DNA from 3 places in the Streptomyces sp. NPDC096323 genome. Region 3 is predicted to be linked to each of the others. Evidence: riboswitches for the same ligand, from Rfam matches in the RefSeq annotation. Region 3 holds a riboswitch; each other region holds the start of a gene.
The links. Region 3 has a riboswitch for cobalamin ahead of ABTX18_RS06745 (SCO2321 family membrane protein). Riboswitches for the same ligand answer to the same signal wherever they lie in the genome.

Region 1: it holds a riboswitch for cobalamin, as region 3 does, so the genes downstream of both, ABTX18_RS01720 (CbtB domain-containing protein) here and ABTX18_RS06745 (SCO2321 family membrane protein) in region 3, are expected to answer to the same signal.
Region 2: it holds a riboswitch for cobalamin, as region 3 does, so the genes downstream of both, ABTX18_RS24630 (cobalamin biosynthesis protein) here and ABTX18_RS06745 (SCO2321 family membrane protein) in region 3, are expected to answer to the same signal.

Annotation. Positions count from the first base shown of each region.
Region 1 is NZ_JBEOSI010000001.1:392,107-399,806, reverse strand. It holds gene ABTX18_RS01745 (LacI family DNA-binding transcriptional regulator) at 1-552, shown strand, start outside; gene ABTX18_RS01740 (hypothetical protein) at 609-1,091, shown strand; gene trxA (thioredoxin) at 1,169-1,540, opposite strand; gene ABTX18_RS01730 (dihydrolipoyl dehydrogenase family protein) at 1,656-3,098, shown strand; gene ABTX18_RS01725 (histidine phosphatase family protein) at 3,140-3,730, opposite strand; adenosylcobalamin (AdoCbl) riboswitch at 3,855-3,948, shown strand; gene ABTX18_RS01720 (CbtB domain-containing protein) at 3,994-4,209, shown strand; gene ABTX18_RS01715 (CbtA family protein) at 4,239-5,012, shown strand; gene ABTX18_RS01710 (GNAT family N-acetyltransferase) at 5,141-5,650, opposite strand; gene ABTX18_RS01705 (tetratricopeptide repeat protein) at 5,742-6,098, opposite strand; gene ABTX18_RS01700 (pirin family protein) at 6,240-7,205, shown strand.
Region 2 is NZ_JBEOSI010000009.1:55,953-63,652, forward strand. It holds gene ABTX18_RS24605 (hypothetical protein) at 1-330, opposite strand, end outside; gene ABTX18_RS24610 (alpha/beta hydrolase) at 516-1,643, opposite strand; gene ABTX18_RS24615 (class II aldolase/adducin family protein) at 1,765-2,433, opposite strand; gene ABTX18_RS24620 (inorganic phosphate transporter) at 2,670-3,962, shown strand; gene ABTX18_RS24625 (hypothetical protein) at 3,997-4,230, shown strand; cobalamin riboswitch at 4,383-4,513, shown strand; gene ABTX18_RS24630 (cobalamin biosynthesis protein) at 4,648-5,691, shown strand; gene ABTX18_RS24635 (cobyric acid synthase) at 5,688-7,229, shown strand; gene cobN (cobaltochelatase subunit CobN) at 7,262-7,700, shown strand, end outside.
Region 3 is NZ_JBEOSI010000002.1:612,466-620,165, forward strand. It holds gene ABTX18_RS06735 (energy-coupling factor transporter transmembrane component T) at 1-1,058, opposite strand, end outside; gene ABTX18_RS06740 (SCO2322 family protein) at 1,055-1,783, opposite strand; gene ABTX18_RS06745 (SCO2321 family membrane protein) at 1,780-3,039, opposite strand; cobalamin riboswitch at 3,148-3,296, opposite strand; gene ABTX18_RS06750 (bifunctional glycosyltransferase/CDP-glycerol:glycerophosphate glycerophosphotransferase) at 3,312-5,561, opposite strand; gene ABTX18_RS06755 (hypothetical protein) at 5,790-7,304, shown strand; gene ABTX18_RS06760 (Strvi_7410 family MBL fold metallo-hydrolase) at 7,321-7,700, opposite strand, start outside.

The DNA of each region.
Region 1 (7,700 bases), on a different contig from region 3:
ATCACCCTCGGGCCGCAGCCGGTGCCGGGCGCGCACGCGCTGATCGCCGATCAGCGGGAAGTGGGAGGCAGCGCCGTCCGGCATCTGCTGGAGCGCGGCCGGCGCCGGATCGGCGTGGTGATGCCCGCGGAACCGGGTCTCGCCCTGTTCGCCGGCCCCAGACTCGTCGGCGCTCGGTGCGCCGCCGGGGGCGAGGCCCTGATCGAGGAGCTCCCCCTGCGGTACACGGAGGAATCGGCCGCCGCCCTCGCCGCCCGCTGGCGCACGCTCCGTCTGGACGCCGTCTTCGCGTACGACGACAGCTACGCGATGCTGCTGATGCGGGCCCTCCAGGACGCCGGCATCGAGGTGCCCGCACAGACCGCGGTGATCGGCGCGGACGACTCACTGCCGGCCAGGCTGCTGCGGCCCAGGCTCAGCAGCGTACGGATGGAACTGGCCACGGTGGAGCCGCTGGCCGGCCTCGTCGACCGGCTGGTGCGGAACCCGGGGGCGGAGCCGGAGCGGCATGACCTGCTCCGGGCGCGGACCGTCCACCGCGAGTCCAGCTGAACCGACGCCAGCGCGGCAACATGCGCGGCGGGCGGCCCTTGCTTAGCGTCATGACCATGAGCCATCCGCAGAGTTACGAGATCCTGCTCGTCCCCGCGTTCACCGACGGCAAGGGCACGGCGGACGAGGGAGCCGGCACCGAGGATTCCGAAGCGCAAGACTCCGACGTCAAGGATTCCGACGTCCAGGATCCGGGTACGGGGGATGCCGACTCGGGCGACGCCGGTTCAGACGACGACGGTGCCGGGGATTCGGGCGTCGAAGGCGCCGAGGACGACGAGGACCTCAAGGGCACTGAGGGTGCCCGGGTCTCCGGCAGCCGGGACGCAGGCAACCACGGCCCCGGCGCGGCCATCCGCTCGGCGGTCGTGGCCGCCACCGGGGAGACGGGCGAGTCGGGATACCCGCGCTACGAAGGCGACGGGATGGTCGCGGACATCGACCCGGCCACGCACACCGTCGAGGCGCTGCTCATCGACGGATCGGAGCTCGACTACGGACTCACGGTCCGCATCTCGGAGCGGAACGTGGACGGCTGACACCGCCCGCCGGCACAACAGCCGTCAGGGCCCGGCCGTCAACGGCCGGGCCCTGGGCACACGCCAGGCGGCGTCGCCTACTTCTGTTCGTTCTGCTGCTCCGCGACCGACTTGCGGACCTCGTCCATGTCCAGCTTCCTGGCCTGGCCGATCACGTCCTCCAGGGCCGCCTCGGGCAGCGCGCCCGGCTGCGAGAAGACCGCCACATTGTCGCGGACGATCATCAGCGTCGGGATGGACCGGATCTCGAAGGCCGCCGCCAGTTCCTGCTGCGCCTCCGTGTCGACCTTGGCGAAGACCAGGTCCGCGTGACGCTCGGACGCCGCGTCGTAGACGGGCGCGAACTGCCGGCACGGGCCGCACCAGGAAGCCCAGAAGTCGATCAGGACGAATTCGTTCTCGCTGACGACCTGATCGAAGTTTTCCTTGGTGAGCTCTACGGTGCTCATGCTCTGCTACCTCTTCCTGTGCCCGTATCCACGTGTCCGGGACAACGGTGCCTGTGCTTGCGCTATTCCGCCTGCCCATGTGGCCGCGGCCCACACCCATGACCAGAATGGGCCCATGACACATGCTGTGGAGTCCGTCCCTTACGACGTTGTGGTCATCGGCGCTGGTCCGGTGGGTGAGAACGTGGCCGACCGCGCCCGCGCCGCCGGCCTGAGCACCGCCATCGTGGAGTCGGAGCTCATCGGCGGCGAGTGCTCGTACTGGGCCTGCATGCCGAGCAAGGCCCTGCTGCGCCCGGTCGTCGCCCGGGCCGACGCCCGCCGCGTCCCTGGCCTCGCCGCCGCGGTCCAGGGCCCGCTCGACACCGCCGCCGTGCTCGCGCACCGCGATACGTACGCCTCGCACTGGAAGGACGACGGCCAGGTCGCCTGGCTGGAGGGGATCGGAGCCGACATCTTCCGCGGCAAGGGCCGGCTGACGGGCCCGAAGGCCGTCACCGTCACCGCGCCCGACGGTACGGAACACCGGCTCACGGCCCGCCATGCGGTGGCCGTGTGCACGGGCAGCCGGGCCGTCGTCCCCGATCTGCCGGGCATCGACGGCGCGCGGCCCTGGACCAGCCGCGAGGCGACGAGCGCCAAGGAGGTGCCCGGACGTCTCGTCGTGGTCGGCGGGGGAGTGGTCGGCGTGGAGATGGCCACGGTGTGGGGCGCCCTGGGCGCCCAGATCACCATGCTGGTCCGCGGCAAGGGGCTGCTGCCCCGCATGGAGCCCTTCGCCGGTGAGCTGGTCGCCGAAGCGCTGACCGAGGCGGGAGCCGACATCCGTACGGGTGTCTCGGCCACCTCCGTCGAGCGCCCCGCGCCGGGCGGACCGGTCACCGTCGGACTCGACAACGGCGAACGGATCGAGGCCGACGAGATCCTCTTCGCCACCGGCCGCGCCCCGCGCACCGACGACCTGGGCCTGGAGACGGTCGGCCTGAAGCCCGGGTCCTGGCTCACCGTCGACGACAGCTGCCAGGTCGAGGGCGTCCCGTGGCTCTACGCGGTCGGTGATGTGAACCACCGGGCGCTCCTGACGCACCAGGGCAAATACCAGGCCCGCATCGCGGGCGCGGCGATCGCCGCACGTGCCCTAGGCGTGCCGCTGCTGGAAACGGACCGCTGGGGCGCCCACGCGGCCACCGCCGACCACGCGGCCGTCCCGCAGGTCGTCTTCACCGACCCGGAGGCGGCCTCGGTCGGCCTCACCCTCGCCGAGGCGGAACAGGCCGGCCACCGGGTCAGGGCCGTCGACCACGACCTCGCCGCCGTCGCCGGCTCCGGCCTGTACGCGGACGGCTACCGGGGCCGGGCCCGCATGATCGTCGACCTGGACCGGGAGATCCTGCTGGGGGTCACGTTCGTCGGCCCCGGCATCGGCGAGCTCCTGCATTCGGCGACGATCGCGGTCGCCGGCGAGGTCCCCCTCGACCGCCTGTGGCACGCGGTTCCCGCGTACCCGACGATCAGCGAGATCTGGCTGCGGCTGTTGGAGACGTACCGGGGGAATTAGGCTCTGACCGGCCGGACAGGCCCTGGGCTTTCCCGCTCGGCTCAACGCCCCGGCCCGGGCGCGAGCGGACGCCCGCAGCGCAGGTTCCACCGCCCCGCCCGGCCGCTGAGGTCCGTCAGCGCCAGCGGGGCGACGTCGATCCGCCAGAACGCCTGCGGCGGAAGCTCCAGGGCGCGGACGACCGCTGCCCTGACCACCGCAGGCTCCACCACCGCCAGCACCCGCCGGGGACTGTCGCCGTCCAGGTCCAGGGAGTCGAGCCACGCCCCCACCCGGGCGCATAGATCCAGCAGGGACTCGCCGCCGTGCGGGGCTGCGGCGGGATCCGCGAGCCAGGCGGCCACATCTTCCGGTTCGCTCGCGCTCACCTCGTCCAGCCGTGCACCGGACCAGCGGCCCAACTCCCAGTCGTGCGTGGCGGGTTCGACAACGGAACGCACGCCCAGGGCGTCGGCGGTCCGGGTGCAGCGGCGGGACGGGCCATGCACCGTCCGGTCCGCGGCGGGCAACGTGCCCGCGGCGGCACGGGCACGCCGGAGCCCGGAGTCGTCCAGGGGCGCGTCACCCGCGAACCGGGCCTCGCGCAGCGCGGCGTTCATCGCCGGTGAGACCAACATCACCCGTACCGCCATACCCGTTCTCCACTCCCTGAACTGTGGCCACTTGGCCAAGCACACCACGGCATCCGGGGGCCATCGAACCGCCCCCGGGCACCATGGCGGCTCTCGCGCCCAGGCGGTATGGTCGCGACGACATGACGAAGGTGTGACGGAAGCCCGGTGAGAATCCGGCACGGTCGCGCCACTGTGAACCCGTACCTGTGCGGGAAGTCAGACCCAGCACCTTCGTCTCAGGCACCACGATCGGGACGCGTGTTCCCTCAGGAGGTTCTGCCATGGCACAGACTGCTGCCCCCGCTGCCGTCACACCCGCCATCACCCCCATCTCGCTGAAGTCCCTTGCCCCTTGGGCGGTCTTCTTCGGCGTCCTCATGCTGATCCTGCTGTACTTCGTCGGCGCCGAGCAGGGCGCCACCGCGCTCATTTCGGGCGAAGGCGTGCACGAGTGGGTCCACGACGGCCGCCACCTCCTCGGTTTCCCCTGCCACTGATCCATCCGGCTCGTCCAGGGGAATCCCTCATGAACTCCATATCCGTCAGAGCCCTGCTGGTCCGCGGCATGCTGGCCGGCCTCGTCGCGGGCGCGTTCGCGCTGCTGGTCGCCTACTTCCTCGGCGAGTCCCGGGTCGACGCGGCCATCGCCCTCGAAGAGACGCACAGTCATGACCACGGCGGCGGCGAGGAACTCGTCAGTCGCACCCTGCAGTCCACGGGCGGCCTCGCCACCGGGGTACTCGTCTTCGGCGTCGCCGTCGGCGGCATCGCCGCACTCGTCTTCTGCTACGCCCTCGGCCGGATCGGCCGCTTCGGCCCCAGGGCCACGGCCGCGCTGATCGCGGGAGCGGCCCTGCTGACCGTGTACATCGTGCCGTTCCTGAAGTACCCGCCGAATCCGCCCGCGGTCGGCAACCCGGACACCATCGGGCGGCGCACCGCACTGTTCTTCCTGATGGTCGCGCTCAGCGTCCTGCTGGCCGTGGCCGCCGTCATCCTCGGCAGGCGGCTGGCTCCACGTCTGGGCAACTGGAACGCCACGATCGCCGCGGCCGCCGGCTATGTGCTCGTGACCGGCCTCGCCTACGCCTTCCTGCCCTCGTTCAACGAGGTCGGGCACGACTTCCCGGCCACACTGCTCTGGCAGTTCAGGCTGGCCACGCTCGCGGTGCAGATCACGCTGTGGACCACCTTCGGGCTGGTCTTCGGCTACCTCACCGAACGGCTGCTGGCGCCGAAGCCGGATGCGGTGACGGCCAAGGACGGCAAGACGAACCGGCCGGCCACTGTCGCGGGCTGAGTCCGGGAGCAACCAGACGACCCGCGACGGCGGGACGTAGGCGGCAGAGGCGTGCATACGGCGCCGGCGCCACGCGCAGAGCCCGCCGGGGGAGATCCCGGCGGGCTCCGCCGCGTAAGGAAGCCGGCTCACTCCTGCCCGGCGGGCCCGTCCCAGTCGATGCGGTAGTGCTTCAGCCGCGCGTCCTCCTTGACGAGGCGCATGCCCGCCGCGGACATGACGCGCTGCGAGCCGATGTTGTCGAGATCGGTGTCTCCGTGCACGCATGCGACGCCCTGGGCACGGGCGAACGTCAGCAGCGCGCGAAGCGCCTCGGAGGCGTACCCCATGCCGCGCATCGACGGCACGAGCCCGTAGCCGATCGTGACGTGCCCCTGCTCGTCGGGCGCCCCGTGAAACCCGGCACCGCCGATCACCAGCCCGTTCTCGCGGAGCCGTATCCCGTAGGGAACGTACGGACTCGGGTCGCCGGTCTCCGTGCACGTGTCCAGGAACCGCTTAGCCGCCCCCATCTCGCCGGGCCACGGGTACCCCGGAGCCCAGCGCACGCCCTCCCCCGGCCGGCCCGCCGCCACCTGCTCGGCATCGGCGACGGTCATCGGACGGAGGAGCAGGCGGGGTGTGACGAGGTCATCCATGCCCCAGGAAGTACCACGCGCCCCGGCCGGGCCGCACCGGAATATCGGGCCGGCCGGGGCGAAGGACTGCGGCGCCCGGCGGGTGCGGCGGTCAGGCGCCGCCGGCCGGGACGAAGTCCCCGGACAGAGCGGACGCCAGCCGCAGCTGCGTGTCCGCTTCGGCCTGGCGGTCCTGACGCTCCAGCGTGCGGCCGAGCATCAGCCGTGCGTACTGCTCGACCGGGTCGCGCTCCAGCACCGCGCGCAGCTCCGTCTCGGCGCGGACGAGCCGTGCCGAGTGGTAGTAGGCCCGCGCCAGCAGCAACCGTGGCGCGACCTGCTCCGGCACCTCCTCGACGAGGCCACCCAGAACCCGGGCCGCGATCGTGTACTCCTTCGCATCGAAGAAGAACTGCGCGCGGTCCCAGCGCTCGGCTGCGGTACCGAACTCGTAGTAGGTGTCGCTCATGTGACCTCCTCGGTCGGGGGTACCGCCGGGTCCTTCCCGTACGATCCACCCGCGTCAACACCCAGAGATGGTTTAACATTCCACTAAATATTCGGCGTGGGTGTCGCCCGCCCGGAGTCGCACGGGAATAGGTTGACCGCCATGAGCAATCTCGATCGCCAGGCCGCACTCTCCGTCTGCGGAGGGCGGGGTTTCGTCGTCGCCGAACCCGTACGGGAACTCCTCAGCCCGCGCCACGTCCGGCTCGGCGAGTCCACCGAGGTCCGCAGACTGCTGCCCAATCTGGGCCGGCGCATGGTCGGGGCCTGGGCCTTCGTCGACCACTACGGCCCCGACGACATCGCGGACGAGCCCGGGATGCAGGTGCCGCCCCACCCTCACATCGGTCTGCAGACCGTCAGCTGGCTGCACGAGGGGGAGGTCCTGCACCGCGACAGCCTGGGCAGCCTGGCGACGATCCGTCCGCGCGAACTCGGCCTCATGACCTCCGGCCGCGCCATCAGCCACTCCGAGGAGAGCCCCCGGCCGCACGCCGCGCTGCTGCACGGCGCCCAGCTGTGGGTCGCGCTCCCCGAGGCCCACCGCAACGTCGAGCCGCACTTCCAGCACCACGCGGGCCTGCCGACCGTCACCGCCCCCGGCCTCACGGCCACCGTGATCCTCGGCACCCTCGACGGCGCCACCTCGCCCGGCACCGCGTACACCCCGATCGTCGGCGCCGACCTCGCCCTGAGCGCAGGGGCCGAGGCGCGCCTTCCGCTGGACCCGGACTTCGAGTACGCCGTGCTGTCGATGTCCGGCGAGGTGGAGGTCGACGGCGTCCCGGTCGTCCCCGGCTCGATGCTCTACCTCGGCTGCGGCCGCACCGAGCTTCCCCTGCGCGCGGAGTCCGACGCCGGTCTGATGCTTCTGGGCGGCGAGCCGTTCGAGGAGGAGATCCTCATGTGGTGGAACTTCGTGGCCAGAACCCAGGACGAGATCACGCAGGCCCGCGAGGCCTGGATGAACGGTGATCGCTTCGGCGCGGTACGGGGCTACGACGGTGCACCGCTCGCTGCTCCGGCGTTGCCCGCCGTACCCTTGAAGCCCCGGGGACGTGTGCGCTGACTTGCGGGTTCTTCCGGGTTCGTGTCAGAGGACGGTCCTGCACTGCGCTGCTGTTCCCATCTGTGCCCGCGTTTGACCTTGTGTGCCAGGACGGATGCTTTCCTGGTTGGTCGTCAGGTAGGTGTGTTGCTGTTGCGGCGGCCAAGGATCTGGGGTGCCTCTCGGGCGAACGGGCTGGCAGGCGAATGGTGGCGTTGCGGTCCGGTCAAGCCGCCGTCGGCTGTCACAGAAAGAGATGCTGGCCACGGCCAGCGCATTGGTCGTGTGCTGGTGGCTCAGCGGCAGCGATCACGGGCTGCGAACATGATGGCCGGTGCCCCTACCGGGAGCCCCGCACCGAATTGGTCCCGATCTTGATCACTGCGGGCCCTGGGGCCGTTGCTGTGTTGAGTTGGCTGCAGTCGGCAGCTCCGGGGTGACGGTCCCAATCGCCCCGTTGCCGCGGGACCGGTACCGCGTGGTGGCAACCCTCGACGACGCCCCTCGGGAGCCGGA
Region 2 (7,700 bases), on a different contig from region 3:
CCAGCCGCGGAGCACGGCGGAGTCGTCGCGGTCCCAGGCGCGCAGCCGCCAGCCGGGCCGGGCCGTCTCGCCGTGCAGCTCCACGAGACCGGCGAGCCTGGCCCGGTCCCAGCCGGAGCGCACCTGGGCCGGGGACAACTCGAGCGCCGCCGCAGCACGTTCGAGGGCCCGGGCGGCCAGCGGGGGCGTGCCGGAGCTCGCGCCGTCGGCCGCCCACCGGGCGATCCGCACGGCGTCGGCGAGTGCGGCCCTGGCCTGGCGGGCCAGTTCCGACCGGGGCGGGGTGCCCTCGGGCGGGCGCGGCGCCGGCCTGGTGCGCCGGGTGGTCACGGCCTTGCGAGCGGTGGTGAGGGGTCGCGGGCGGACAAGTCGCAGCCTGGAGTCGCGCGGGGTACGGGACGTCACGGGGAGCAGTCTTGCCTCTGACGGCCCGAAAGCCCAAACGGAACCCGGATCACCGGTGCCGGCGCCCTGCCGCACCGGCCGGGACCAATCGGCCGAAGCGGTGCATCAGCTCACATCAGGGGCGTGAGGAAGCGGCGCAGCGTCTCCTCGTAGCGGGCCGGGTCGGCGTTCCACATCGCCGCATGCGGAGCCTGGGGCACGGCGTGCAGGGCGATCAGGTCGGGGCGGCGGGCGGCGAGCTCCCGGGTCGGCCGCCAGGGGGCCAGGGTGTCGTCGGGTCCGTGGAAGATCAGCGTCGGCACATGGAGGGTCACGGGCAGAGACGTGTCCAGGAGCCGGGCTCCGTGCAGTCCGGTCTGTCCCTGGGCGGCGCGGACCGCGAGGGGCATCAGCGCGGCGGGAACGCCGCGGGCGGCGGCCAGCGCGCGCAGCGTGGCCTGCCAGTCCAGCACCGGCGAATCGAGGACGAGGCCGCCGATCCGGTCCTTCAGAGCCGAGTTGACGCAGGCGTGCAGGGCCATCGAGGCGCCGGTGGACCAGCCGTACAGCACGACCTGCTCGGCGCCGTAGCGCACGGCGAAGCGGATGGCCGCGTCCAGGTCCCGCCACTCGGACTCGCCGAGGTGGCTGAGCCCGCCCGGGGAGCGGGGCGCGCCGCGGTCGCCGCGGTAGGCGAGGTCGAGCACCGGAAGCTGCTGCCCGTGCAGGAAGCCCGTCACGTTCAGCGGGTGTTCCCGGGTGGTGCCGAGGCCGTGGACGGTGATGACCCAGGTGTCGCGGGCGCCCGGCATGAACCAGGCGGGCAGGCCGCCGAGCTCTCCGGGGATCTCCACCTCGCGGAAGTCGAGGCCGAGGGCGGTGGCGGGGTCGCCGCTGTGGAGCTCCGGGGTGAGGCGGACCTTGGCACCGGGGCTCAGGGTGCCGCGGTTCACGCGTTCCAGTCGGCGTACGACGGTGTCGGGGGCCTGGTGGGCCTGGTCGATCACCGGCCCCACGACGGCATGGACGCCGTCGCCCACCAGACCGTAGGTGCCTGGCCGGAGCGAGGTGAGGGACCGGGTGAGGGTGACCTGTCCGGCCGCCGTGGCATGCACGGTCAGTCGGCGGTCGGCGGGGAGGGGACGTCCGGACGGCGTCTTGAGGGCGACGTCGCCGGCGTACCGGCCGGCGGCGACCGCTGCCGCGCCGACGCCGAGGATGGAGGTGACGGCAGCTGCCGTTGCTGTAGCCGGGCGCACGGCTTCAGTGTCGGCGTCTGTGCCGCACATGGCCAGTGGGCGGGGGCCGTCCGGTGACCGGGGCCGCCGTGGCCCCGCCCGGCCCGTGGCCCCGCCCGGCTCGCGGGCCGTCGGCCGTCCCTCACCGGCCCCCGCGTGGCTGCCCGTACCCCTTCAGCGCTTGTCCGGCCTCGCTCAGCTGCTCCGGCGTGAGCAGGGCCGGGGTGAGGCCGGGCACGGAGCTCGCGGTGAGCCAGAGGCGGCAGAGCCATTCGAGCTGGGCGGTGCGGTCGTACGCCTCGTCCAGGGTGGCGCCATAGGTGACCGTGCCGTGGTTGCCCAGCAGACAGCCGGTGCGGTCGCGCAAGGCCGTGAGCATGTTTTCGGCCAGTTCGTCCGTGCCGTAGCGGGCGTAGGCGGCGACCCGCACGGGGCCGCCCAGCATCGCGGCGGCGTAATGGACCGTGGGCACCTCGGCGACCAGCGTGGAGACGGCCGTGGCGTGCACCGCGTGGGTGTGCACGACCGCAGCGGCGTCGGTGTTCCGGTACACCGCGAGATGGAGCGGGAGTTCGCTGGTGGGGGCCAGGTCGCCGAGGACCTGGTTGCCTTCCAGATCGACGCCGGTCACATCCTCGGGGCGGAGCCGGTCGTACGGCATTCCGCTCGGGGTGACCAGGACGGTCCCGCCGACCCGCGCCGACACGTTGCCCGAGGTCCCCACGACCAGTCCCTCGGAGGCCGTTCTGCGGGCCGTGGCGACGACCGCGCCCCAGGCCCGTTCGATCGAATCCCGCCACTCACTGCTCATACGAAGATCCTTTCCACGGATGAGCGACCCCCTGCCGCCCCTCCCCCGACGACCCGCCCGGGCCCCGGATTCTGGGCCCACACCGGCCCGTACCGGAATCCCACCCTCACCCGCCGCACGAAAAGGGCGGCAGCGCTCCGGTTGGGGTCACCGCGACGCCCTGCTCAGTTCATCTTCCGTTCACTCAGGTTGCCTACGGTCCACGTGCCACTGACGTCGAACGATTGCCTGGGTAAATGGAACACATCACGCTGCTGCTCGCGATTGTGATCGTGACAGCTCTAGTGTTCGATTTCACGAACGGTTTCCACGACACCGCCAACGCGATGGCCACCACCATCTCGACCGGCGCACTCAAACCCAAGACAGCGGTGGCCATGTCCGCCGTTCTCAACCTCGTAGGCGCGTTCCTGTCGGTGGAGGTCGCCAAGACGATCTCCGGCGGGATCATCAACGAAGACGGGCTCAGAACCGAGGTCATCTTCGCGGCGCTCGTCGGCGCCATCCTGTGGAATCTCCTGACCTGGCTGGTCGGCCTGCCGTCCAGCTCCTCCCACGCACTGTTCGGCGGCCTGATCGGCGCCGCGGTGATGTCCGCGGGCTGGTCCTCGGTCGACGGCGGTACCGTCGTCACCAAGGTGCTGCTCCCCGCGGTCGCCGCGCCGGTCGTCGCCGGTCTGGCCGCGCTGCTGGCCACCCGGCTGACGTACCGCATCGGCGGGAAGGTCACGGGCGGCGCCCAGGAGAAGGCCACCGCGAAGGGTTACCGCGCCGGGCAGATCGCCTCGGCCGGGCTCGTCTCGCTCGCGCACGGCACCAACGACGCGCAGAAGACCATGGGCATCATCACGCTCGCCCTGGTCACCGGCGGCGTCCTCTCCCCCGGCTCCAACCCGCCGGTCTGGGTCATCGTGGCCGCCGGCCTCGCCATCGCACTCGGCACCTACCTGGGCGGCTGGCGCATCATCCGCACCATGGGCAGCGGCCTGACCGAGCTGAAGCCGCCGCAGGGCTTCGCCGCCCAGACCAGTGCGGCCACCGTCATCCTGGCCTCCTCGCACCTCGGCTTCTCCCTCTCCACCACCCAGTCGTGCTCGGGCGCCGTCATGGGCGCGGGCCTCGGCCGCAAGGGCGGCGTCGTCCGCTGGTCGACCGCCACCCGGATGTTCGTCGCCTGGGGCCTGACCCTGCCGGCCGCCGGTCTGGTCGGCGCGGGTGCGGAGTTCCTCACCAAGCAGGGCACCTGGGGTGTCGTGGTCGTCGCCGCGCTCCTGATCGCGGGCTCCGGCGCGATCTGGACGCTGTCGCGCCGCAAGCCCGTCGGGCACGGCGATGTGGCACCCGGCGGCCAGCACGCGGCCGCCGGAACCGGCGAGCCCTCGGGCGTCGTCACCACCGCCATCGCGGCCGTCAGCCCGCCGCCCACCGCGGCCGCCCAGACCCACGACCTCACGGCCACCATCCCGGCCCCGGCCGGACCGGTCGCCGCCGGACCGGTCGCCGACCCGGCCCGACCCGCCACGGTTTAGGCATCACACGAGCCTTTGGTAAGGACAGATCCGCATGAACATCGACTGGGCAGCCCTCGGCACCGTCTTCGGCGTCTCCCTCGTCGCCACCGTCGCTCTCGTGGGCCTCTTCACCCTCGGCATCGTCGGCCTCTCCAAGCAGCCGGAACCAGCCGCGCAGGGCGGGTCCGCGGGCGGATCGCTCGCCCTGGCCCGCACCGGCGCGTACGTCTGCTTCGGACTGTGCGCCGCGGCCGTGGCGTACGGCATCTATCTGATCGTCGCCTGAGCCCCACCACTCCCACCCGCATCGGGCCGGACGCACCTCGTGTGCGTCCGGCCCGATGTGCGTCTCAGCACACTGCGCCGTCGCAGGTCAACGGCGAGTTGACGGGTGTTCGCGGGGCGTGGTGGACTGCCGGAGCCATTACGGCGACAGCAGAGGAAGCCGGTGCGAATCCGGCGCGGTCCCGCCACTGTCACCGGGGAGCAGTCCCCCACCACGGAAGTCACGGTCCACGCAAGCGGACTGGAAGACCGGGGGAACCGCGGATCCGGAAGCCAGGAGACTCTCGTCGCCGTCACGTCGAACCAGGGCGCGGACCCTGAGTGAGGACATATCGCCATGCCCGGCTGCCGTGCGTCCGTCCCTGTGCCACTCCGAACAGGTCCCCAGGTCCTCCGAGGCGCAACGGCCGGCTGAACCGTGCGTGCCGATCGCATCTTCGCGTACGGCGCCACGGCCGGTCTGATCGGCGATTCTCTGCTCGGTGACCCCCGCAGGGGACACCCGGTCGCCGCCTTCGGGCGGGCCGCGGCAGGCGTCGAACGCCGTCTGTGGCGCGACCACCGCGGGTGGGGCGCACTGCACACCCTGATCTGCGCCGGAGGCGCCACCGGGGGTGCCGCCCTGGCCTCCCGTGCGCTGCGCCGCCACCCCGCCGCGTCCGTCGCCCTGACCGCCGCTGCCACCTGGTCCGTCCTCGGCGGTACGTCGCTGGGGCGCGAGGCCCGGTCCATCGGCGACGCCCTGACCGCCGGGGACCTGGGCCTCGCCCGTGAGCGGCTGCCTCGCTTGTGCGGCCGCGACCCGCAGTCCCTGGACGGCCCGCAGATCGCCCGCGCCGTCGTGGAGTCCGTCGCCGAGAACACCTCGGACGCCGTGGTCGGCGCCCTCGTGTGGGGCGCGCTGGGCGGGGTTCCCGGACTCGTCGGGTTCCGCGCCGTGAACACGCTCGACGCGATGGTCGGTCACAAGTCGCCCCGCTACCGGCGTTACGGCTGGGCCTCGGCCCGCCTCGACGACGTGGCGGGATGGCCCGGCGCCCGGCTGACGGCCCTGCTCGCCGTGACCGCCGGGGGGCGGCCACGGCGAGCGGTCCGGGCCTGGCGGGCGGACGCGGCCAAGCACCCGAGCCCCAACGCGGGCCCGGTGGAGGCCTCGTTCGCGGGGGCGCTCGGCGTACGGCTCGGCGGGACGCTCTCGTACGGCGGCCGGGTCGAGCACCGTCCCGCCCTCAACGGCGAGACGGGACGGGCGGTGGAGCCCGGGGACATCGAGCGGGCCGTACGGCTGTCGCGCCGGGTGAGCACTCTGGCCCTCGGCGTGAGCGTGGCGGCCCGCCTGGGCGCGGGGTTCGCGGCACGGCGGATCGCGGCACGGCGGATCGCGGGGGCCCGCACCACCGTTGCCCGTACCCATGGCCCTGGACTCCCAGGAACCCGACTCCCAGGACGGAGACCGATATGAGCGGCGGGCTGCTGGTCGCCGGGACCACCTCCGACGCGGGCAAGAGCGTCGTCACGGCGGGCATCTGCCGCTGGCTGGTGCGCCGCGGCGTGAAGGTCGCGCCGTTCAAGGCGCAGAACATGTCGCTCAACTCCTTCGTCACCCGGGAGGGCGCCGAGATCGGCCGCGCCCAGGCCATGCAGGCCCAGGCCGCCCGGGTGGAGCCGACCGCCCTGATGAACCCGGTGCTGCTCAAGCCCGGCAGCGACCGCTCCAGCCAGGTCGTCCTGATGGGTCGTCCGGTCGGTGAGATGAGTGCCCGCGGCTACCACGGCGGCCGGCAGGAGTCGCTCCTGTCCACCGTCGTGGACTGCCTGGAACAACTCCGGGGCACGTATGACGCGGTGATCTGCGAAGGGGCGGGCAGTCCGGCCGAGATCAATCTGCGGCGCACGGACATCGTGAACATGGGCATCGCACGGGCGGCACGCTTCCCGGTGGTGGTCGTCGGCGACATCGACCGCGGCGGGGTCTTCGCCTCGTTCTTCGGAACGACGGCGCTGCTCTCGGCCGAGGACCAGTCGCTGATCGCCGGCTACCTGGTCAACAAGTTCCGCGGCGACGTCTCGCTCCTGGAGCCCGGCCTGGACATGCTGCGCGAGCTGACGGGACGTCCGACGTACGGGGTGCTGCCGTTCGCGCACGGCCTCGGCATCGACGAGGAGGACGGGCTGCGGGTCTCGCTGCGCGGCACCGTACGCGAATCGGTCGTCGCGCCGCCGCACGGCGAGGACATCCTGCGCGTCGCCGTGTGCGCCGTCCCGCTGATGTCCAACTTCACCGACGTGGACGCGCTCGCCGCCGAACCGGGCGTCGTCGTGCGGTTCGTGGACCGCGCCGAGGAGCTCGCCGACGCCGACCTCGTCATCGTGCCCGGCACCCGCGGCACCGTGAAGGCGCTCGCCTGGCTGCGCGAGCGCGGGCTCGCCGACGCGCTGCTGCGGCGCGGGGCCGAGGGCCGGCCGGTCCTCGGTATCTGCGGCGGCTACCAGATCCTCGGCGAACGCATCGAGGACGACGTGGAGTCGCGCGCGGGGCAGGTCGAAGGGCTCGGGCTGCTGCCCGTACGCGTCCGGTTCGACCGCGAGAAGACCCTCGCCCGCCCGGTCGGCGAGGCGCTCGGCGCCCCGGTCGAGGGGTACGAGATCCACCACGGCGTCGCGGACGTGCGCGGCGGTGAGCCGTTCCTCACCGACGGACAAGGACAGCGCATCGACGGCTGCCGGACCGGCGCCGTGTGGGGCACCCACTGGCACGGCTCGCTGGAGAGCGACGCCTTCCGCCGCCGCTTCCTGACCGAGATCGCGAAGGCAGCCGGCCGACGCTTCGTGCCCGCCCCCGACACCTGCTTCGCCGGGCTGCGGGAGGAGCAGCTCGACCGCCTCGGCGACCTGATCGAAGAACACGCGGACACCGATGCGCTGTGGCGACTCATCGAGTCGGGCGCACCGGCAGGACTTCCCTTCATCGCCCCCGGAGCACCTGGAGCACGCGCATGAACGCGCCACTGACCGCCCCGCTCGACGCCCCGCTGAGCACCGTGCTGCTGTTGTCGACGGCCGACACCGACCTCCTCGCCGCCCGTGTCTCCGGCGCCCCCTACCGGATCGGCAACCCGACCCGTATCGACGTCCAGGACGAGCTGCCCGCGCTGATCGCGGGCTCCTCCGTCGCCGTCGTCCGCCTCCTGGGCGGCAAGCGCGCCTGGGAGGACGGCCTCGCGGCCCTGAAGGCGTCCGGCATCCCGACCGTGCTGCTCGGCGGCGAGACGGTGCCGGACGCGGAGCTGATGGCCGAGTCGTCCGCGCCGGCCGGCGTCGTCGCCGAGGCGCTGCGCTATCTGGTGGAGGGCGGCCCCGGGAACCTCGTCGAACTCGCCCGCTTCCTCTCCGACACCGTCCTGCTGACCGGGCACGGGTTCGCCGAACCGCAGAAGATGCCCGAGTGGGGTCTCCACGGCAGCCGTACGT
Region 3 (7,700 bases):
GGCGCGGTCAGCGGTACGACACCGGGGTGCAGCGCCGCCGGATCCGCGCCGCCCGCCCAGATCATCGCCACCGCGACCGCCGCACCGGACCCCGCGACCAGCCACGCCCGCGCACCCCACCGGTCGGGCCGGTAGCGGGTCCGCACCGAGCGCGCCCCGCCGAGCCGCAGCCCGGCCATCGCGGCGACGAGCCCGGCGATCAACAGCGGCAGCCCGTACACCGCGCCCTGCGCGGCGAGCAGCCCGTACGTCCCGGCGCAGACGCCCAGCAGCCCGCCGAGCGTGAGGACGTTCGTGGTGTGCCGGACCGCGGCCGGGACGTGTGCGGTGCGGCCGTAGCCGCGCGCGTCCATCGAGGCCGCCACCGCCACCGACCGCTCCAGCGCGCCCTCCAGGACCGGCAGCCCGATCTGGAGGACGGCCCGCACCCCGCCGGCCGGCCGGCCGCGCAGCCGGCGGGCGGTGCGCAGCCGCATCACGTCGGCGACCATGTTCGGGGCGAACGTCATCGCGACGACGACGGCCACCCCGGCCTCGTACAGCGCACCGGGCAGCGACTTCAGCAGCCGGGCCGGATTGGCGAGGGAGTTCGCCGCGCCGACACAGATCAGCAGCGCGGCCAGCTTCGCCCCGTCGTACAGCGCGAACAGCAACTGCTCGGCTGTCACCCGGCCCCCGACGCGGACGCCCTTCGCCCACTCCGGCAGCGGCACCTCGGGCAGCGTGAACACGACATGCGTACCGGGAATCGGGGAGCCGAGGAAGACGGAGAAGAGCAGCCGCACGCCGATGACGAACAGCCCGATCTTGATGAACGCCCCGTAGGACCGGGCCCACGGCGCGTCCGTGCGGCGCGCGGCCACGACGTACCCCGCCACGCCGACCAGCAGCCCGAGCAGCAGCGGGTTGGTCGTCCGGGACGCGGCGGTGGCGAGCCCGAGCGCCCACAGCCACCAGGCCCCGGCGGGCAGCGCGTTGCTCCGGGAGGCGGCCGGGGCGCGCCAGGCACGGATCCGGTCCGCGGAAGCGTCCGTACGGCCGGGCGTCGCGGCGGTCATCCGCGGCGGCGGCGGGCCTGCGCGACGGCGGCGATGCCGAGGAGGAGGACGGCGGCGACCCCGACGAGGACACCGGCGGACGGCCCGCCCCCGTCCGAACCGTCCCCGCCTGCGGCGACGCCCGACGAAGTGGGCGCGGAGGCGTCGGCGGTCCTGCCGGCATCCGCGTCCCCGTTCCCCGCCACCTGTTCGCCGCAGCCGGAGGCCGGATAGCCGGAGATCGCGCAGAGCAGCGCGTCACTGCCGTAACGCAGCGGCTTGGCCACCGAGGCGAGGGCGTCCGCGCTGCTCGCGTCCTTGGGGACCCGCGCGCACGCGGTCCGCAGCGCGGGCGGCGTCGCCCCGTCCGGGGCGTCGGCGGCCGTACCGGGATCGATGACGAGCGCGACCCGCTTGGAGCCGTCCTCGGCAGGCGTGTGCGCGCAGATCCCCGCGAAGTCGGGGGAGCGGCGCGGCTTGGCCGCGTCCTGCGAGTCCGCGCTCACGGCGAACCGGAAGCCCTGCACCGAACCGTCCTCCGGCCGGACCAGGGACGGCCCCTGGGTGGCATACGCCCACCCGCTGCCGGAGCCCTCCCAGAACGACCAGTAGCGGTAGCCGGCAGCCTGGGCCGTGCCCGTACCGAGCACGGCCAGGACCGCGCCCAGGACCGCCAGCAGCACGGCGGCCCGCCCGGCGCGGCGCCTCACGGGCTGCCGGGCGGCCACGCCCTGGCGCGCACTCACAGCTGCTGGCTCTTGCGGCGGCCGCTGATCAGGAATCCGGCGCCGGCGCCGACCGCGAGGCCGATCCCGACGAACCACCAGACACCGCCGATGCCGTCCCCGTCGCCACTGTCCTTCTGCTCCTCCTCGGTGGCGCTCGCGGTCGGCTTCTTGTCGGTGGAGGGCGCGGGCCCGGTCGCGTTCAGCTGGGCGACGAGGTCGGCGCCGCCGAAGTCGTGGACGTCCGTGTCGGTGGAGTGGGCGGCCATGACGAGCTGCGCGTAGGCGGCGGGGCCGTTCTCCTTCGCCCAGGCCGCGGAGTTCTCCGCCAGCCACTTCACGGACGCGGCGGCCTTGTCCTTGTGACCGGACGCGGACAGGGCGACCACGGCGTCGGCGGTGTTGCCGAAGTCGGGCTGCGGGGTGCTGTCCTCGGCACCGGGCATCGGCGGCGAGTCGAGGTGGCCGGTCTTCGCGAGGGCCCCGGCGAGGTAGTAGGCGCCGTTCTGGGCGGCCTGCTCCGGCTTGAGCGCACTGCCCTCGGTGCAGGCGGGGTCCTTCACCGCGGCGTTGTTGCCGACGACGAGCCCCTTGCCGAGCGAGCCGAGCACGGCGGCCGCGGTGGCGTCGCCGTTGGCGACGAGCTTGCCGGCCTTGTCGGGCTGGTACGCGAACGCGCCGCCGTCCTTGCCGCCGCACGGGATGGCGAAGGTGAGCAGGGCGTCGTACGGCGTCCTGCCGGCGTCGTTCGTCACGTCCCCGAGCTTCTCGCCGGCCCGGGCGAGGGCGCCGATCACGATCGAGGTCGAGTTCGCGTCACTCGGGCCGCCGGCGGTGTAACCCCAGCCGCCGTCCTTGTTCTGTACGGACTTCAGCCACGCGACGCCGTTGCGCACGAGTTCCTCGTGCCCCCGGACCTCGTGCAGCGCCTGCACCGCGGCCGCCGTCGCATTGGTGTCGATCATGGTCTTGGCGTCACAGGGCACGGAGGGGTCCGGCCGGTACGCGGGGAACGCCCCGCTGTCGCACTGCTGCCCGATCAGCCAGTCGACGGCCTTGGCGGCGGGCGAGACGCCCACGGCCCGCTGCGAGACGAAGGCCAGCGACTGCCGCCACACCCCGTCGTACGTGGGGTCCTTCGTGCCGTAAAGGCCCGAGGGCAGGGCCACGGACGGCGAGGGGGAGGGGGACGGCGCGGCAACCGCGGCCGGGGTCGCGGCCGCACAGAGCACGGTGGCGGTGGCGGCGAGCGCGGCTGCGCTGCGGCGTACGGTCATGGCGGGCGGTGCCTCTCCTGGAGGAACCGGGCACAGGCACACACAGGCACCAGGCTCCGGCTCCGTATACCTCGACGGTTGCCGGCCACCGGGGATCCCGACGGCGCGAGCCGGTCACGCCACGCACAGGGCATTCCGGCTTCCGCCCGGTGAGGGCGGTCACGGCTGCGGGTCAGCGCCGGATTTCCACCGGCTTCCCCCTGAACGGGCATGATGACGACGCGTTCACTCTACCGGGCGCGTTCCGGGGCTCTCATTCGGCTCGGACCGCGTCAGCGCGAGGCCCCCGGTGCTGCGGCCCGGGGCGCCGAGCAGGGCGCCGGCGCCGGCGTCCGCTCGGGGAACGGGACGATCGCCGGCTCGGGGTCCTGGCCGAGGAAGAGGCGGCGTACGACGCGTTCCGCGGCGTGGCCGTCGTCGTACGGGCAGAAGCGCTCCCGGAAGGCGCTCCGCAGCGCCGTGGCCTCGGGGCCGCACCAGCGGCCGCTGCGGAAGATGTCGATGAGCTCGTCCTCCGTCGTCGCGACCGCCCCGGGGGTGTCGCCCGGCCGGCCGGAGAGGAGGTCGAACGTGACGCCGCGGACCTGGTTGTAGACCTTCCGGTCGGCCGCGTCGATGACGATGGGGCGGTCCAGGTTGGCGTAGTCGAAGGTGAGCGACGAGTAGTCCGAGATGAGCGCGTCCGCCGCCAGGCAGAGGTCCTCGACCGACGGGTGGCCGGACACGTCGATGATGCCGCTCCGCCCCGCGAGGTCGCTCAGCCGCGTGGTCCGCCCGTCGAGGGGGTGGGGCCGGACCAGCAGGACGAAGTCGTCGCCCAGGGCCTCGGCCACGCGGGCCACGTCGAAGGTGGGCGTCCAGTCCTTCCGGTAGTCGCGGTAGGTCGGCGCGTACAGCAGGGCGGTCCTGCCCTCGGGGATGCCGAGCCGCTCCCGGATGGCCGCGACGTCGTCCGCACCGGCGGTGTAGAAGCGGTCGTTGCGGGGGTAGCCCACGTCGAGGGACTCGAACCTGCCCGGGTACACGCGCGCCCACTGCTCCGTGGAGTGCTGGTTGGAGGAGAGGCTGAGGTCCCAGCGGCTCACCTGCTCCAGCAGGCGGTCGAAGCTCATGGTCCGGGCGGCGGGGTACGCCTTCAGGTCAATGCCCATGCGCTTGAGCGGGGTGCCGTGGTGCGTCTGCAGGTGGACCTGGCCCGGGCGCTTGCCGATGCCGTCCGGGAAGCCGTCGTTGCTCACGAAGTACGTGGCGCGCGCCGTGACCTCCCCATGGCGGCGCGAGCCGGGCACCACGTGGTCGACGCCTGCGGGCACCTGTCCGGCGAGCTCCTGGCGCACCACCCAGACGCCGTGCACGTGCGGTGCCAGCTCCTTGGCCTTCTCGTAGACGGCGGCCGGATTGCAGGACGGCAGCGAGTCCTCGTACGAGGTGTACACGGCGAGGTTCGGATCCAGGGCACGCCGGCGCTGGAGGGCGTGCAGATTGGCGGCCGCGTGCTTGCCGACCCTGCTGGTGGCTCCGAGGACCCTCGTCGGCGCCTTCCGCTTGACCCGGGCGGCGAACTCGGTCGTCCGATAGGCACGGAAGGACCGCTTGGCCAGGGCGCGCATGTGCACCCCGAGCGATCCGCCGGGCAGCGTGTAGCCGGCCGGGAGGTGCGCGGCGTAGAAGTCCGCGGTGCGGCCGAAGAACTCCTTGCGATCGGCGGGCCTGACCCGCTCGGGGCGCTTGAGCGTGAACAGCATGTGCTGCACGGCACGCTCGAACATCAGGGACCGGGACCAGGCCAGTTCGGGGCGTCCGTCGAGGAAGGTGAACAGGCCCTCGTACTGCGGGAAGATGTCGAAGTGCTTGCGGCCCGGCGTCTTCGTGATCGCACCGTGGCGGCGCTGGCGGTATTCGACGCCCACCCTGTTCAGGCAGCCGATGCGCTCGGCCGCGACCATCGCCATCTGGCTGACCGGCGCGTCCTCGTACAGTCCGGGCGCGTACTGGAAGCCCTGCTCCAGGAAGAACGCGCGGCGGAACGCCTTGTTCCAGGCGACCAGGAACAGATGGACGTACTCGGGCCGGTCCTGGAGGCGGAAGACATCCGTGCCCGCCCGTTCGAACAGTTCCGTGGACTGGCTGGGGCCGCCCTTGCCGTGCCAGTACGTCCGTATGTGGTCGAAGGCGAGGATGTCCAGGTCCCCGACCGCGTCGAGCCGGCCGGCCATCGCCTGCAGCAGACCGGGGGTGTAGCTGTCGTCACTGTCGAGGAAGAGGACGTAGTCCCCCGTCGCGCGTTCCAGTCCGGCGTTGCGCGCCCGGCCCAGGCCCACGTTCTCCGGCAGGTGCACGGCCTGGACGCGTGCGTCGCGGGCGGCGTACTCGTCGATGATCGCCCCGCAGGAGTCCGGTGAGCAGTCGTCGACGGCGATCACCTCGATGTCCCGGAACGACTGACCGAGGACGGAGTCCAGGCACTCGTGGAGGTATCCCTGCACCTTGAACACGGGGATGACGACACTGAAACGAGGCATGGGGGAAAACTCCAGAGGACGGACAAACAGAGAGGCCGAACAGGAAGACTACCGATCCCGGCGACGTGCCGGGTGTGCGCTTCCCCCGTGACCGGAGTGATCTGTTCCGAGCGGACCGTGATCCTCCGGGGGTGCCGGCGACGCGGCGCGGGCAGCGGTGGCGGAGCGCCACCGGGAGTCTAATCATTCCGGTTTGTCCTGAGAGTCCGGTACCTATAGATTCCGGCCGTGCCGTCCGTAAAGACTGATCGCCGGTGGGTCCTCGCAGTGCACGGAGCGTGGAGGGACGGCAGGCTGTGGCCGTGGTGCCTGGCGGCCGTCGCCGCGGTCTGCGGCTACGGCGTGGCCACCGTCTTCCACCCCGGATACCTGAGCGCGGACAGCAACACGCAGCTGGGGCAGGCGCTGGGGGACGAGCCGGTCAACGACTGGCATCCGCCGGTGATGGCGCTCGCGTGGCGGGTCCTCATCGCGGTCACGGGGAACTTCTCGGTCATGGCCGCCGTCCAGGCCGCCGTGCTGTGGGGGACGCTGTGGGTCCTCGCCCGGCTGGTGTGGACGAAGACGCGCAGCCGCGGACTGTCCCTCGCCGTCCTGGCCGTCGGCCTCGCGCCGCACATCATGAACCTCACGGGAGTGGTGTGGAAGGACGTGCACCTGGCGTACGCGCTCCTCGCGGTCCTCGCGATCGCCCTCACCGTGCGGGAGCTGCCGCAGGACCGGGTCAGGACACGCTGGGCGCTGCTCGTCACGGGTGTGCTGTTCCTCACGTACGCCGCCCTCGTGCGCAAGAACGGCATCCCCGCCGCCGTCCCGGTCTTCGCCCTGCTGGTCCTCGCGGCATGGCCCGTCCCCGGCCGGCGCCGCTGGCAGGCCGCCACCGCCGTCTTCGTCGCCGTCGTGCTCGCCGGTGGCGCCGGGGTCTCCGCGGCGACCCATCCGCTGTCCACCAAGGTGTACGCGGTGATCCCGGTGGACGACCTCGTACACGTCCTCACCCCGGACCAGGTGCGCGCCGCCGCCGAACAGGCGGGCGCGAGCGCGGACCTGCGGGACGGGCTGGTCGCCGCCGCAGTCACCTGCCAGAAGCGGCACCTCGCCTCCGACGCGTACCTCCAGTGCTTCCCGCAGCGCCGCCCGTTCGACGTGACGTATCTGGACCGGCGCGCCGACGTCATCGTCCGGATGTGGACGCAGCAGATGCCGAAGCACTGGAAGGGGTACGCCGAGTACCGGGCCAGGGTCTTCACCAAGCTGCTGTTCCGGAGCAACCAGACCTTCTGGAACGGCACCCGCGTCAACGCCGGAGCCCGGCTGCACCCGGAAGTGCGCGAGCAGCCGCTGAACGACACGCTGAGGTTCGCGCTGCAGAACTACGTGACCGGCTTCGCCCGCGACCTGCCGATGCTCTTCCAGGGCTGGTTCTGGCTGGCCGTCTCGCTGGTGCTCGTGCTGCGCCGCCGGTGGGCCGGCCCGTACAGCAGAGAACTGCGGCTGCTCGGGGCGAGCTCCCTGCTGTACATCCTCGCCTACCTGCCGACTGCGCCCGAGTCCAACTACCGTTACGTGTACTGGCCCGCGCTCTCCGGAACCGTCGCGCTCACGCTCGTCGCGACCGCCTTCGCGGCCCGTCGCCGCGCGGCGTCCGCGGGCGCGCCGGACGCCCGCCCCGCCGCGCTCCCGGCCGGCCGGGCCGAAGCCGCCCCGGCCGGATCACGGGAGGGCGCCGAAGCGGTCGGGTGAGCCGGGGCCCGTTCCGTCACACGGCCACGTACGTCACCGGCTCGCTCCCCGGCACCGCCTCCGCGCGCCCCAGCTTCACCAGACGGCGCAGGTGCGACTCGGCTTCGGACACGGCGATGTTCCGCGATCCGTAGGGGATCTGCTCCCAGGGCCGGTTCCACTCCATCCGCTCGGCCAGCTGCCACGGCGTCAGCGGCGCGGCCAGCAGGGCGAGAAGGCCCGCCAGGCGGTCCTCGTGGTGCACCAGGAGCTCCTGTACGCGGCCTGCCGCGTCCGTGAACGCGTGCTGGTGGGCGGGGAGGACCTCGGCGACGCCGAGGCGGCCGATGCGCTCCAGGGAGTCGAGGTAGTCGCCCAGCGGATCGGTGGCCGTCGCGTCGTCCGGGTCCTCGTAGA